DNA from 3 places in the Janibacter endophyticus genome. Region 1 is predicted to be linked to each of the others. Evidence: riboswitches for the same ligand, from Rfam matches in the RefSeq annotation. Region 1 holds a riboswitch; each other region holds the start of a gene.
The links. Region 1 has a riboswitch for S-adenosylmethionine ahead of JNO54_RS11385 (aminotransferase class V-fold PLP-dependent enzyme). Riboswitches for the same ligand answer to the same signal wherever they lie in the genome.

Region 1 (5,005 bases):
GCGAAGGCCATGCGGCTCGGCACGTTGGCCTTGATGAGGCCGGTGACGACGTCGACGGACGGGCGCTGGGTCGCGAGGACGAGGTGGATGCCGGCCGCGCGGGCGAGCTGGGTGATCCGGACGATCGAGTCCTCGACGTCGCGGGGGGCGACCATCATGAGGTCGGCGAGCTCGTCGACGATGACGAGGAGGTACGGGTAGGGCTGGATGGACCGCTCGCTGCCCGGGAGCGGCTGGACCTTGCCCGCCTTGACCGCCTTGTTGAAGTCGTCGACGTGCTTGTAGCCGAAGGCCGCGAGGTCGTCGTAGCGCATGTCCATCTCGCGCACGACCCACTGGAGCGCCTCGGCCGCCTTCTTGGCGTTGGTGATGATCGGCGTGATGAGGTGCGGGATGCCCTCGTAGGCGGTCAGCTCCACGCGCTTGGGGTCGACGAGCACCATGCGCACCTCGTCGGGCGTGGAGCGCATGAGGATCGAGGTGATCATCGAGTTGACGAAGCTCGACTTGCCGGAGCCCGTCGCACCGGCGACGAGGATGTGCGGCATCTTCGCGAGGTTGGCGATGACGTAGCCGCCCTCGACGTCCTTGCCGACACCCATGACCATCGGGTGCTCGTTGTTGCGCGCGACGTCGCTGCGGAGCACGTCGCCGAGGCAGACCATCTCCTTGTCGGCGTTCGGGATCTCGATGCCGATGGCGGACTTGCCCGGGATGGGGCTGAGGATGCGGACGTCGGCCGAGGCGACGGCGTACGCGATGTTCTTGGACAGCGCGGTGACGCGCTCGACCTTGACGCCGGGGCCGAGCTCGACGACGTAGCGGGTGACGGTCGGCCCACGGTGGAAGCCGGTGACGTGCGCGTCGATGCCGAACTCGTCGAGGACCGTGGTCAGCGACTCCACGACCGCGTCGTTGGCCGCCGAGCGCTCCTTGTGCGGTGAGCCCTGCTTGAGGACCTGCGAGTCCGGGAGCGTGTAGGTGACGTCGCCGGCCAGGGCGAGCTGCTCGACACGTTGCGGCAGCTGCGTCGTCGGGGGCGCCTGGAGGGCAGCCTTCTCGTTGGCCGAGGGGACGAGCACTCCGGGCCGGGTGGCGCGCTTCTCGCCGGGGCGCGGGCCTCCGGCCGGCTTGGCGGTGTCCTCGGCTGCACCGGCCGGCTCAGGGGCGTCGCTCGCCTGGTCCTCGATGTCCTTGCCACGACGACGCCTGGGCTTCGCGGGGGCGATGATGGCGGCCTGGTCGTAGGCGGTGTCGCCGTCCCGCTCGTCGACGCCGTCCTCGAAGCGGCGGCGCCGGGCGTCCTTCACCGCGGCCCTCGCCGCGGGAGTCTCGTCGGCAGCGTCGGGGACGTGCCCGGTGAAGGCGGCGCGCAGGTACGCGGCCCGGGTCGGCAGCTCGTGGAAGGGGATGCCGGTGATGAGCAGGAGCGAGAAGAGCCCGAGCAGCACGAGGAGGATCCCGGCCGGCCAGACGGTCAGCCCCGTGACGAGCGGGTCGGAGGCGAGGAAGCCCGCGATGCCGCCCGCCTCGCGCATGGGTCCGGCGCCGGCGGGGGGCTGCGGGATGCCGTGGGCGATGTGGGTCAGGCCGCAGACCGAAAGGGCGAGCATGCCCAGGCCCAGACCGAGGCGCGCGCCTCCGGCGTCGTCGACGACACCGCGCAGGAGCCGCCAGGCGGCGAGGACGAGGACGATCGGCAGGGCGTAGGCGACCCGGCCGAAGGTGCCGGCGGCGACGGCGTGGACGACGTCGCCGACCATCCCGCCGAGACCCCACCACTCGACCGCGGCGACGACGACGGCGAGGGCGAGGAGGAGGAAGCCGAGCCCGTCACGACGGTGCTCCGGCTCGATCTGGCTGGCGCTGTGACCGACCTTGCGGACCCCGGCGCCGGTGGCGCCGGCGACCCCCATCCAGGTGGACCGCACGGCCTGCAGGGGCAGCGGCAGGCCGCCCCCCTTCGCCGCAGCCTTGCTCTTGCCGCGGGCGGGTGCCTTCTTCGCGGTGCTCCCGCTCCGCCCGGGGCCCTTGGCCGCGGAGGTGCGGGCGGGTCGCCCGGGGGCTCGGGTGGAGCCGCCGCGCGGGCGCGCGGAGGTGCCGTTACGTGTCGCCATGCTCGCAGGCTAGGGGATCGTCACCCCCTTCACACGCGTCACACGCGCACCACCGGGGCACTTTTTCGCCTGTGGAGAGGGGCGAAGGGGGCGTCCTCGACCTCGTTAGGGTGCCGTCGTGCACCTCGTCCTCGTCGCCGTCGTCGTCGCGGTCGCCGGCACGTGGTGGGCGCACCGCTGGCTCGCGGACGGCCGCTACCGGCGCCCGGACGAAGGGGGTCCGCTCCCCCGTCACGGCTGGCTCGTCGCCGTCGTCCCCTCCCTCGTCGTCGCCCTGGCCGGTGCCTCCCAGCACGAGCCGCTGGCGGCCGCGGCCGCGGCGATGCTGCTCGCACCGGTCGGGCTGACGCTCGGCGTGGTCGACACGGACGTCCACCGCCTGCCCAACGTCCTCACGCTCCCCGCCGTCCCGGGCGTGCTCGTCCTGCTGCTCGTCGCGGCCGCAACGAGCGGGCAGTGGGTCGACTTGCGCCGGGCCACCCTCGCGATGCTCGTCGTGGGCGGTGCCTTCGTCCTCGTGAGCCTCGTCCTCGGGTCGCGCGGCATCGGCATGGGCGACGCGAAGCTCATGCTCAGCCTCGCCCCGCTGCTCGGCTGGCACGGGTGGGGGGCTGTCCTCGTCGGGGTCTACGCCGCCTTCCTCCTCGGCGGCGTCGTCGCGCTGGCGCTGCTCGTCAGCCGCCGGGCAGGCCGCGGCAGCCGTCTGGCCTTCGGCCCCTACCTCGTGGCCGGCGCCGTGATCGCGCTGCTCTCCGGCGCCTGAGCCGGTCTCAGGATCCAAGACATCCTCGCCGCGGGGTCGACACGTCAGGACCCCGCGCTGCTAGTGTCCCGGCCTAGGTCATGAGTACCAGCGCCAAGCCCCGGCTCGCTGGTCGGCAACCCTCCTCCGCGGTGGGGTGCTCCGGGTGACGACCTGGCCGGCGTGCGCACGCACCTCGGCAAGCGCGGACCCGTCGCAGTGCTGGGTCCACAGGACCAAGGAGCACACGTGTCGACCATCGCGAGCACCACGAGCACCGTCCCCGCCCTCGTCTCGGCGGGCCTGACCTGCGAGACCCGCTCCGGCGAGGTCGTCGAGTACGTCAACCTCGACCACGGCGCCTCGACGAGCGCCTTCGTCGAGGTCAAGGCCGCCGTCGACGAGGCGACCCTGACGTACAGCTCGGTCCACCGGGGCAACGGCTACCTCTCCCGGCTCACGAGCGCCCGCTACGAGGCCGCCCGCGAGATCGTCGCGCGCTTCGTCGGTGCCCGGGGCGAGGACCACGTCGTCTTCACCCGCAACACCACCGACTCCTTCAACCTCCTGGCCCGCGCCGTCCCGACCGACGCCTCGGTCTTCGTCTACGACTCGGACCACCACGCGACCTTCCTGCCCTGGCACGAGGGCCAGGTGCGCCGACTCGGCGTGCCGAGCTCGGTCGAGGACGCGCTCGCCCGGCTGCAGGCGGCCCTGCTCGCCGACGCGGCCGCGCACCGGCTCGTCGTGGTCACCGGCGCCTCGAACGTCACCGGCGAGTACTGGCCGGTCGCCGAGATCGTCGCCCTGGCCCGTCGCTTCGGTGCCCGCGTGGCGCTCGACGCCGCGCAGCTCGTCCAGCACCGGGCGCTCGACATCGAGGCCGAAGGGGTCGACTACGTCGCCTTCTCCGGTCACAAGCTCTACGCCCCCTACGGGACCGGCGTCCTCGTCGGGCGGGGCGACTGGCTCGACGCGGCCGACCCGTACCTGGCCGGTGGGGGCGCGACCCAGGCGGTGACGCCGGACGAGACCCTGTGGCAGTGCGGCCCGGCCCGGCACGAGGCCGGCTCCCCCAACGTGCTCGGCGCGGTGGCCCTCGGCGCGGCCTGCCAGGTGATCGAGCGGGAACGCGCGGCCATCGACGCGCTCGACGCGGAGCTGGGGCGGGGGCTGCTCAGCCGGCTCGACGCGATCCCCGGGGTGCGGACGCTGTCGATCTTCGGGCCCACCCACGAGCGCGCCCCGGTCGTGTCCTTCACCATCGACGGCTGGGCCGCCGAGGACGTCTCGCGGGTGCTGTCCGAGGACTACGGCATTGGGGTCCGGGACGGCAAGTTCTGCGCGCACATCCTCGTCGACGCCCTGCTCGAGCGCCGGGGCTCAGCCCACTCCTCGGCGGTCCGGGCCAGCCTGGGCCTGGCGAGCACGCCGGCCCACGTCGACCTGCTCGTCGCGGCGGTCCGCGAGCTCGCCGGCCGCTGACCCCCGCGCGTCAGGCCTCGACGACCGTGGGGATGATCATCGGCCGGCGACGGATCTTGCCGCCCACCCAGCCGCCGATCGCCCGGCGGATCACCTGCTGCAGCTGCTGGGGGTCGGTGACCCCCTTCGCCATGGCCTCGTCGAGGGCCGAGACGATCTTCGGCCGCACCTGGGCGAAGATCTCGTCGTCCTCGGCGAAGCCGCGGGCGGTGATCTCCGGGCCGACGATGACCTTGCCGGTCTGGGAGTCGACGACGACCATCACCGCGATGAAGCCCTCGTCGCGCAGGATGCGACGGTCCTTGAGCAGCTCCTCGGTCGCCTCGCCGACGCTCGAACCGTCGACGTAGACGTAGCCGCACGGGACGGCCCCGACGATCCGGGCCCGACCGTCGACGAGGTCGACGACGACACCGTCCTCGGCGAGCGGCACGTGGTCGGGGTGCACGCCCGTCGCGATCGCGAGGTCGCGGTTGGCGACGAGGTGACGCCACTCGCCGTGGACCGGCATGACGTTCTTGGGCTTGACGATGTTGTAGCAGTAGAGGAGCTCGCCGGCGCTCGCGTGGCCGGAGACATGGACCCGGTCGCTGCCGCCGCTGTGGATGACGTGCGCACCGAGCCGCATGAGCCCGTTGATGACCCGCCAGACGGACCCCTC
Region 2 (5,005 bases), 740 kb from region 1:
TTCTTCGTCGTGGACGCAGCCTTCTTGGCGGTGGTCTTCGTGGTGGCTGGCACCTGAACCTCGATTCCCTGTTCCTTCAGCGTCTGAAGCACAACGCGAAGCCGCGCTGGCGTGATCCCTGCCTCGTCGACGACGGACCTGACGTCCTCCCCGGTCACTCCCCCGTTGGTGTGGCCCTTGCGAAGGAGGGTCTGCACGGCTGGGTGGTAGAAGTCGCGGGGCAAGGAGCCCGACGACGTCGATGGAGACGACAAGAGGTACCGACACCTTCCGTAGCGCTGAGCTGGCGTGGCCCTGGCTCTCCTCGAGGCGATCGGCGCAGGCGCGTCCGGTCACTTCCGTGGGGGGAGCCGTGAGGCGCTGGGCCGTGGGCTGCCTCCATTATAAGTCGCGCGACGCGAACGGTCCGCACGAGGACTCGTGCGGACCGTTCGTCAGGGCTGCGGCAGACGGACGCGGTGCGGTCAGCTCTCAGCCTTGACCGCGAGCACCGGGCACGGGGCGTCGAGGAGCACCCGCTGGGCGTTCGAACCCAGGATCAGCTTGCCCACCGGGGTGCGGCGGCGCAGGCCGATGACGATGAGCTCGGCGTTCGTCTCCTCAGCGACGGCGATGAGGTCCTCGGCCGGCTCCTTGCCCCGCACGAGGCCGCGGACGTCGACCTCGATGCCGGCGGCGGCCATCTGGTCCTTGACCCCCTGGAGGGCCTGCTCCTGCTCGGCCGCGTGCTCACCGGTGAAGCCCGACCCGCCGCGGTCCGAGTTGATGACGACGAGTGGCTGCGTGCGCAGCTTCGCCTCGGCAACCGCACGGTCGAGCGCGGCCCGACCCTCCTTGGTCGCGACGTAACCGACGACGATCGTCATGGCCTGCTCCTTCGCTTCGTTGACACTTGCGGGCGACGCTACACGGGTGGACGCACAGCGGCACGGATCCCACGAAGGCCGAGACCCGGTGTCGCGCACCGGGGCATCAGCGCGGGTGCCTCGCGAGCGCTGCGGCGACGACCTCGCCGGCCTGGTCGATCTCGGTGAGGAACCCGTCGTGCCCGGAGCGGCTCCGGATCGTCGCCTGGCGGGTGCCGGGTCGCAGGGCGGCAACCTCGGCGGTGAGGCGGGGCGGGTAGAGCCGGTCGCTGTCGACCGCGACGACGGTCAGCTCACCGGCGAAACGGGACAGGGCGGCCTGGAGGCCGCCGCGGCCCCGACCGACGTCGTGCGAGTTCATCGCCTCGGTGAGGACGATGTAGGAGTTGGCGTCGAAGCGGCCGGCGAGCTTGGTCCCGTGGTGGTCGAGGTAGCTCTCGACGGCGAAGGGGGAGCCCGACCGGTCGCCCTGAGGGCGGCGGCCGAAGCGGTCGTGCAGCTCGAGCTCGCTGCGGTAGGTGACGTGGGCGATCTGCCGGGCGATCGCCAGGCCGGCGTCCGGTCCGACGGGCTGGCGGTAGTAGTCGCCGTCGGCGAAGTGCGGGTCGTTGCGGATCGCGAGCACCTGCGCCTGGGACCACCCGATCTGCTCGGCGGTCGCGTAGGCGGTGCTCGCGAGGACGACGGCTCGCTCCACCCGGTCCGGGTGGCCCACCGCCCACTCGATGGCACGCATGCCACCCATCGAGCCGCCGATGACGGCGGCCCACCGGGCGATACCGAGCTCGTCGGCCAGCCGGGCCTCGGCGCTCACCTGGTCGCGGATGGTGATCTGCGGGAAGCGGGAGCCCCAGGCCCGGCCGTCGACGGCGACACTGCTCGGGCCGGTCGTGCCCTGGCAACCACCGAGGACGTTCGGCGCGACGACGAACCAGCGGTCGGTGTCGAGGGGTCGGCCGGGGCCGACCATGCCCTCCCACCAACCAGGGGTCGGGTGGGCGTGGCTCTGCTCGCCGACGACATGGCTGTCACCGGTCAGGGCGTGCTCGACGAGGACGGCGTTGGAGCCGTCGGGCGCCAGGGTCCCCCACGTCTCGTAGGCCATCGTCACGTCGGGCAGACGCGTGCCGCGTTCGAGCTCCAGATGGCCGATGTCGCAGAACTGGCGGTGGCCCGGGTCATCGCCCTCGCGCCACGCGGCGCTGGGCCGGAAGACCGACGTCACACTCATGAGGGTGCTCCTGTGCTCGCATTGCCGCACCCCGACGGTGCGGCCAGGTCATCACCCGGGGCACCCCATCGCGAGGAGGGTTGCCGCCCAGCAAGCCGGGGCTTGATGCTGAGACTCATGACCTGGTCGCACTATAGCGACGGGATCCGGGGAGATCCACGGGCGTCTCACCCTCAGGACCGCTCGGTCAGGCAGCCGCCGGGGGCGTCCGGACACCGCTGCTGACGAGCCGGTCGAGCAGGTCGGCGAGCCGGTAGCCCGGCTCGATCGCGAGCGCCTCCTCGAGGGCGATGCTCGCGAGCGCGCCGTCGCCGCGCGACCAGGCGACCTGGGCGAGGACGGTGAGGACCGGGGCGGCCTCGTCCCGAGGTGCCGCGTGCACGAGCGTCGCGAGACGCTCCAGCGCCAGCGCGGGGTCGAGGTCTGTGACGGCCGCACGGGCAGCCTCGACGGGCTCGTCCGCGAGCAGGCCGTCGGGCATCCAGCCCGGGCAGAGGGCCGCGATGAGAGCATCCCGCCAGATGACGTCGCGCAGCGCGACGAGCGCCTCGGCGACAACCTCGGGGTCGTCGGCTCCCCCGGGCGCCAGGGCGGTGCGCCAGGCACGGACAGGGCTCGGGTCGACGCAGACCTCCTCCGTGGCGATGGCGTCCAGGGCAGACCCGACCTCCTCGGTGACCTCGCTCGTGCCGGTCGCCACGAGCTCACGGAGCGACTCGCGCCCCGGCAGGGGCACCCGCCCCTCGCCGACGAAGACGGCGACCGCAGGCACCCGACTCGGCTCGGGCAGGGGCTCGCCCTCCGGCCGCGACCGGGGCACCACGCCGTCGGGATCGAACCAGCGACCGTCCCGGACGACGATGCTCGTCACGCACCGGATGACGCGGGAGCACACGAGGGACATCAGCTCGGCGCGCATCGGGTCCGACTCCCCCGGCTCACGCTCGAAGGCGAGCGCGGCGATCGTGCTCGCCCCGGACCGGGCGACGTGCCCGATCATCTGGCGCACGACGTCCCGGGCGTGCTCCTCGGGGACGAGGTCCATCCGCTGGGTCAGCCCGAGGCGCTTGCCCTCGAGGGCGAGGACGACGAGTGACCTCTCGGGGTGGAAGCCCAGGAGGTACGGGACGATGACGGCGAGCTCGGCGGGGTTCGTGGCGCGTGCGGTCTCCATGGGGAGAGGCAACCGTCAGGACGAAGGGGGCGTCGCCCCCTTCGTCCGGCTGTGGACAGCGATCGGCCGGCGCGGCCCGCTGTGGAGGACCTCAGTCGCGGACGACCTCGGAGGGCACCGTCTGCGCCCTCGCGTACGCGGCGCGCGGGTAGCCGTCGGAGGCCGGGGCGGCGGTGCGCTCCCACTCGAGGAAGGCCTCGGTCTCACCCACGAGCTGGACGGCCAGCCATGAGAGCACCACCGCGTCGTCGAGCAGGCCGACGACGAGCAGCAGACCCTCGGGCACGAGGTCGACCGGCGAGAGGACGTAGCCGAGCCCGGCGAGCATCAGGGCAAGCTGACCGTTGGACAGCCCGGTATAGCGGCCGCTGCGCACGGCGCGGATCATCCGCGGCAGTGCGGCGATGCGCTCGAGCAGGCTCGGCGAACCGGGGCGCGAGGCGCTGCGGACGGCGCTCGCAAGGTTGGCGGCGGTGCGGAGTCGACGGGCCACGGGTATCCCCTCGGTCGTGGCCCGCGGCGCGGGCCCTCGGGTCGTAGAACGACCAGGGGCGGCCACGGATTCCCACCGCGGCCGCCCCCGTCGTCTCAGGCTGCGGGCGGGAACTCCTTGCGGACGTGGTCACCGAGCTGCTTCATGAGCCAGCCGTCCATGCCGGCACCGACGGCCCCGCCGACGAGCGGGATCGAGCGGCCGAAGCGGGAGAAGGTCTTCCTGCCCGCGGTGCTCAGCAGGCGGAATCCGACCGCCTTGTTGACGACCATGAGTGCCGGGCCGGGCAGCCGCTGCGCCGCGAGGGCGGTGAGGCGGCCGCTCGGGGCGACCATGCCGGCCTTGGCGAGCAGGTCCTGGCTGTCGGCGCCGACGAGCGAGAGCAGCACGGCGCTGCGGATCCTCGGGTCGGCGATGTCGTAGCCGCGCAGGCGGGCCACGGCTGCCGACATCCGCGTCGCGAGGACGTAGAAGCCGAGCACGTTGGCGGGCAGCGAGACGGGCAGCGTGATGAAGCCGCCGAGGTTGGTCACGAAGCCGCTCGCCGCGACGAGCTTGAGGTGGTCGCGGACGACCTCCCCGACGGCCTTCTCGACGTCGCCGCCGTGCTTGGCCCGTGCCGCGTCCGCGACCTTGGCCGCGGAGTCGAAGGGGCCCTTGCCGTCGATGCCGGTGTCCAGCAGGTTCTCGACGACCTTGCTCACCGAGCCGCCGAAGCCACCTTGCGGCTGGGGGTCCTGCGCCTGCTCGAGGGCTGACCTGGTCTGCTGGACCTGCTTCTTCTGGTCCTTGCCGAAGCCCAGTGCATCGGTGATGAAGCCCACTGACGTCCTCCTCGTCTCGCGAGGGCCTCGAGCCCTCGTCCGGCGTCTCATCCTGCCAAAGAGGAGGCTCCTCACACCGCTACGAGACCCCCCCGATCGCGGACGGCCGTCCGGGGGCCCGACTAGCGTTGCCGGGTGAGCACCGACCCCGGCGTCCCCGCGCCCTCGAGCGCGCTCGTCGTCGACGGCTCCGGCCTCGTCGTGGCGGTGACTGCCGCCGGCCACGAGAGCTACGACCTACGGGAGGCCCGTGCTCGCACGGTCCTCGCCGAGCGCTCCGCGTCGACCCGCTGGGTCACCTGGTCCGCCCGCGATCTCGCCGCGGTCCTCTCCGTCGGTGTCGCGCTGCCCCGCGTGTGGGACCTCGCCGAGGCGCACCGGCTGATCCACGGCGGCTGGCGGGCCGACCCGGCGACG
Region 3 (5,005 bases), 750 kb from region 1:
CGCTCACCGGCCCGGTGAAGAGGCTGCTGCGGCCCAGGTCGCGGACCCCTTCGGCCAGGTCGTAGCCGGAGGGGTCGGTGAGGTCGAGCCCGACGGCATAGAGGTCGGCGGCGAGCAGCTGCTCGTCGGCCCAGGCATCCGACGCCTGCCCGACGTAGTCCCGCTCGTGCCGCACGACGGTGGCGATCGCGTCGCCGCGCCGGGCGAGGAGCGCGGGCTCCTCGGGGTGCGGGCTCCACACGGCGAGCTGCCGGTCGATCTCGTCGACGGTCTCGCTCGCGCGCGCGTGGGCCTCGGCCGTGCGGGCGAGGTCCTCCTGGTGCGTCCGGAGCGTGCCGGCGTAGCGGGCGACGAGCTCGCCGGCGTCGCCGAGACGCCCGGCGAGGCGATGCAGGGTCACCGGCACGTCACCGACCGCGGCGGCGAAGGACTCCCCCGACGGCGACTCCCAGACCCCGTGCGTGCTCACCTGCCCGAGCAGCCCGGCGACGAGCTCGAGGTTGTCGGCGACCCCGCCGAGGTCGCGGCCCAGGTCGGCCACGCCGTCGGGCTCGGCCCGGTGGACGGCGTGCGGGTCGAGGTCACGGACGTCGGCCGCTGCCCAGCTCATCGCAGCCCCGCGTTGCGGCCGGCGACGAGCTCGGGGGTCACCCTGCGGGCGACCATCGCCTCGGTCTCGACGTAGCAGGCACCCGCCGACCGGGCGAGACCGGCGAGCGAGCGGAGCTGCTCGCAGAGCCGGACCCGCTCGAGCTCGTAATCGCCGAGCAGGGCGTCGACGGCTCCCTCGGCGCTCACGTCGACGAAGCCGTGGCTGCCCGCTCCCCGCGAGCGCGCGGCGGCGTCCTCGAGGTGGTCGGCGATCTCCACCAGCCGGTCACCGAGCGCGGCCACCCCCTCGGCGCTGATCCTCAGCCTGGTCATGGCTCGACCGTAGGACGGAGCGCGAGGGTGACGTCGGCGGTTGTCCACAGGCCCCCACGACAGGCCGAAGGGGTGGACCGCTCACCCGAGCGGCCCACCCCTTCGCACGAGCTAAGGCTCGTGCGGGGCCAGGGTCACCCTCCCCGACGCACGAGCCAAGGCTCGTGCGGGGCCAGGGTCACCGTCCCCTTCGCACGAGCCAAGGCTCCTACCCGGCCATGGCCGCCCTCCTCGTCGCACGAGCCTTGGCTCGTGCGACGAAGGGGAGGAGGTGGGTCGGAGGGTGGTGTGCGTCAGGCCTGCGCGGCGGCGAAGCCGTTCTCGAGGTCGGCGAGGATGTCGTCGATGTGCTCGATGCCCACGGCGAGCCGGACGAGGCCGGGAGTGACACCGGCCGCGAGGCGGCCCTCGTCGCTGCCCTGGCTGTGCGTCGTCGACGCCGGGTGGATCGCGAGGCTGCGCACGTCACCGATGTTCGCGACGTGGCTGTGCAGCTCGAGGCCCTCGACGAAGCGACGACCCGCCTCCTGCCCGCCGGCGATCTCGAAGGAGACCACCGCGCCGGCACCGCGGGGGGCGTACCTCTGGGCGAGCTCGTGGTACGGGCTGCTCGGCAGCGACGCCCAGCGCACGGCCTCGACCTGGTCGTGGCCCTCCAGGAACTCCGCGACCTTGCGGGTGTTCTCGAGGTGCCGCTCGACGCGGAGGCTGAGCGTCTCGATGCCCTGCGAGATGAGGAAGGCGTTGAAGGGCGAGATCGCCGCGCCGATGTCGCGGAGCAGCTGGACGCGCGCCTTGAGGATGAAGGAGAGGTTCGCCCCGAAGGCCGAGCCGACGCCGAGGTCCGGGCCGTAGCGCAGGCCGTGGTAGCTCTCGTCGGGCTCGTTGTAGTTCGGGAAGCGCTCCGGGTCCTTCGCGAAGTCGAAGTTGCCCGAGTCGACGAGGACGCCGGCGATCGACGTGCCGTGACCGCCGAGGTACTTCGTCGCCGAGTGGACGACGATGTCGGCGCCGTGCTCGATCGGGCGCAGGACGTACGGGGTCGCGATCGTGTTGTCGACGACGAGCGGCACACCGACCTCGTGGGCGATCTCGGCGAGGCCGGCGATGTCGAGGACGTCCGACTTCGGGTTGCCGATCGTCTCGCCGAAGAAGAGCTTGGTGTTGGGCCGGACGGCGTCGCGCCACTGCTGGAGGTCGCCCGCGTCCTCGACGAAGGTCACCTCGATGCCGTAGCGGGTCAGCGTCGTGCCGATGAGGTTGTGCGTGCCGCCGTAGAGCGAGGGGCTGGCGACGAGGTGGTCGCCGGCCTCGGCGATGTTGAGGATCGCGAAGGTCGTCGCCGCCTGCCCGGACGAGAGCAGGAGCGCACCGACGCCACCCTCGAGGGCAGCGATGCGCTGCTCGACGGCGTCCTGCGTCGGGTTCATGATCCGCGTGTAGATGTTGCCGAGCTCCTTGAGCCCGAAGAGGTTCGCGGCGTGCTCGGTGGAGTCGAACTGGTAGCTCGTCGTCTGGTAGATCGGCAGCGCCCGGGCGCCCGTCGTCGGGTCGGGGGCGTGCCCGGCGTGGACCTGCTTGGTCTCGAACTGCCACTGGGTGGGGTCGGACATGGTGGTGCTCCTTGTCGATCGCGCTTGCCCACCGGCGGGCGCCGGCGGACCAGGTCGTCTGTCCCCGGGGGCACCCCACCGCGGTGGAGGGTTGCCGACCAGCGAGCCGGGACTTGGCGCTGGTGCTCTTGACCTGGGGTCAGGTTAACCGGCGCTGACCACGATCTGGTACGGGGGTCTCAGGATGTGGCGGTGCGCCGCAGCCACCACAGCCCGACGAAGGGCAGGACGAGCGGCAGGTAGCCGTAGCCCGACCCGAAGTGCGACCACACGGTCTTGTCCGGGAAGAGATCGGTCGCCACGTAGGACAGCACCCCGACCGTCAGCACCCCGACCGCCTCGAAGACGATCGTCGCCCCCGCGAGGCGGCGCCGGTCGGTGAGTAGCGCCCACGTCGCGACGATGTAGACCACGGCCGCGACCGCGCTGAGCACGTACGCCAGCGGCGCCCGGTCGAAGTACTCGACGACCTGGAGGATCGAGCGGCCCGTCGCCGCGAGCGCCAGCGTCCCGTACGCGAGGACGAGGACGATCCCGGCGCCGCCCCCGATCCGGCGGGCCTCCCCCTTCGCCCCGTCGCGGGTGACCGGCTCAGGCATGGACGGTCCAGATCTGCTGGATCCGCAGGGTCATCACCGCGACGACGATCGCGCCACCCATGACCGCGGCCATCGACCAGCGGCTCTTCTCCTTGATCGCGAGCAGCGCGAGCGCCGGCGGGACGAGCGGGAGGGTGAGCGCGTAGGCCGCCATCGTCGCACCCTCGCCGGGGGTCTGGACCTGCGGCGCCATGACCACGGTGACGACCGCCTGGACGACAAGGAGCAGCTCGACGACGGCGGCGACGAGGAGCAGCAGGTCGTCGACGAGCCGGTCGCGCAGGGCGTAGAAGCCGGCCACCAGGGCGAGCACCAGCGAGGCGATGAGGACGATGGTGGTCAACGGCACAAGCACAGAAGCCAAGGGTAGAGGGTCGGGTGGGGCAGCCTGGGGGCATGTCCTCCAGCGCACGCCGACTCGGGGCTCACGAGCTCCTCGAGGCCGTCATCGACCCCGGCACCTATCTCTCCTGGGACGAGCCGCTCGACCACTCAGCCCTCTCCCCCGAGTACCAGGAGTCCCTCGCCGCCGCGGCCGAGCGGTCGGGGTGCGACGAGTCCGTCATCACCGGGCAGGCGCGGATCGGCGGCCATGACGTCGCGCTCGTCGTCGGCGAGTTCCGCTTCCTCGGCGGGTCGATCGGGCGGGCGGCTGCGGGGCGGGTCGTCGCGGCGATCCGGCGTGCCACCGCGATGCGCCTGCCGGTCATCGCCGCGACCTCCTCGGGCGGGACCCGGATGCAGGAGGGCACGCCCGCCTTCGTGACGATGATCGACATCTCGGCGGCGGTCGTCGCGCACAAGGCGGCCGGACTGCCCTACCTCGTCTACCTCCGCCACCCCACGACCGGCGGGGTCTTCGCGTCGTGGGGGTCGTTGGGCCACATGACGATCGCCGAGCCGGGGGCGCTCATCGGCTTCCTCGGTCCGGTCGTCTACGAGACGGTCAACGGTCGTCCCTTCCCCGAAGGGGTGCAGCTGGCCGAGAACCTCGTCGCCAAGGGCATCGTCGACGCGGTCGTCCCGACGGAGGAGCTCGCCTCGGTCGCGGGCCGCGCCCTGACGATGCTCGGCGCGAGCACCGAGCAGCACGTCCACCCCGACCCGACGAGCACGACGACCGACGACGAGCACTGGCAGGTCGCGCCGTACGCGTCCTTCCCCGAGCCCTCCGACGAGGAGATCGATCAGGTCTGGGCCGACATCACGACGACCCGACGGCCGGACCGGCCCGGGGTGCGCGAGCTGCTGCGACACGCCGCCGACGACGTCATCCCCCTCAACGGCACCGGCCACGGCGAGTCCGAGGCGGGCGTGCTGCTCGCGCTCACGAGCTTCGGCGGACGCTCGTGCGTCCTCGTCGGGCAGGACCGGCGCTATCAGGTGGAGCAGTCGATGGGACCGGCGGCGCTGCGCGAGTCGCGGCGCGGCATGCGGATTGCGAGCGAGCTCGGTCTGCCGCTCGTCACCGTCATCGACACCCCCGGCGCCGACCTCTCCCCGCACGCCGAGGAGGGCGCGCTCGCCGGCGAGATCGCCCGTTGCCTCGCCGACATGACGGCGCTCACCGTGCCGACGGTGTCCGTGCTCCTCGGCGAGGGCACCGGAGGGGGCGCGCTCGCGCTGCTCCCGGCCCGGCGCGTCGTTGCCGTCGAGGACGCCTGGCTCAGCCCGCTGCCGCCCGAGGGCGCGAGCGCGATCGTCTACAAGGACACCGAGCACGCGGCGCTGCTCGCGGCGCGTCAGCGGGTCGGCGCCCGGCAGATGGCGCAGGACGGGCTCGTCGACGTGCTTGTCCCGCTGCGCTCCCCCGCGCACGAGGACGTCGAGGGTTTCGCGCGGGACGTGGCCGCCGCGATCGCGTCCGCG

Region 2: linked by a shared signal. The riboswitch ahead of metX (homoserine O-acetyltransferase MetX) and the one ahead of JNO54_RS11385 (aminotransferase class V-fold PLP-dependent enzyme) in region 1 are both predicted to bind S-adenosylmethionine.
Region 3: linked by a shared signal. The riboswitch ahead of JNO54_RS07855 (bifunctional o-acetylhomoserine/o-acetylserine sulfhydrylase) and the one ahead of JNO54_RS11385 (aminotransferase class V-fold PLP-dependent enzyme) in region 1 are both predicted to bind S-adenosylmethionine.

Annotation. Positions count from the first base shown of each region.
Region 1 covers NZ_JAFEJG010000004.1:2,371,668-2,376,672, forward strand. Annotated here, with positions in the region: gene JNO54_RS11375 (DNA translocase FtsK) at 1-2,117, opposite strand, end outside; gene JNO54_RS11380 (prepilin peptidase) at 2,236-2,880, shown strand; SAM riboswitch class IV at 2,957-3,071, shown strand; gene JNO54_RS11385 (aminotransferase class V-fold PLP-dependent enzyme) at 3,109-4,344, shown strand; gene JNO54_RS11390 (ribonuclease J) at 4,355-5,005, opposite strand, start outside.
Region 2 covers NZ_JAFEJG010000004.1:1,630,849-1,635,853, reverse strand. Annotated here, with positions in the region: gene JNO54_RS14485 (RNA polymerase sigma factor) at 1-197, opposite strand, end outside; gene JNO54_RS07905 (universal stress protein) at 465-866, opposite strand; gene metX (homoserine O-acetyltransferase MetX) at 973-2,097, opposite strand; SAM riboswitch class IV at 2,111-2,220, opposite strand; gene JNO54_RS07895 (DUF4192 domain-containing protein) at 2,285-3,271, opposite strand; gene JNO54_RS14970 (YkvA family protein) at 3,363-3,764, opposite strand; gene JNO54_RS07885 (EcsC family protein) at 3,860-4,588, opposite strand; gene JNO54_RS07880 (DNA polymerase) at 4,724-5,005, shown strand, end outside.
Region 3 covers NZ_JAFEJG010000004.1:1,619,037-1,624,041, reverse strand. Annotated here, with positions in the region: gene JNO54_RS07865 (hypothetical protein) at 1-610, opposite strand, end outside; gene JNO54_RS07860 (hypothetical protein) at 607-924, opposite strand; gene JNO54_RS07855 (bifunctional o-acetylhomoserine/o-acetylserine sulfhydrylase) at 1,218-2,537, opposite strand; SAM riboswitch class IV at 2,553-2,671, opposite strand; gene JNO54_RS07850 (hypothetical protein) at 2,717-3,136, opposite strand; gene JNO54_RS07845 (hypothetical protein) at 3,129-3,491, opposite strand; gene JNO54_RS07840 (carboxyl transferase domain-containing protein) at 3,533-5,005, shown strand, end outside.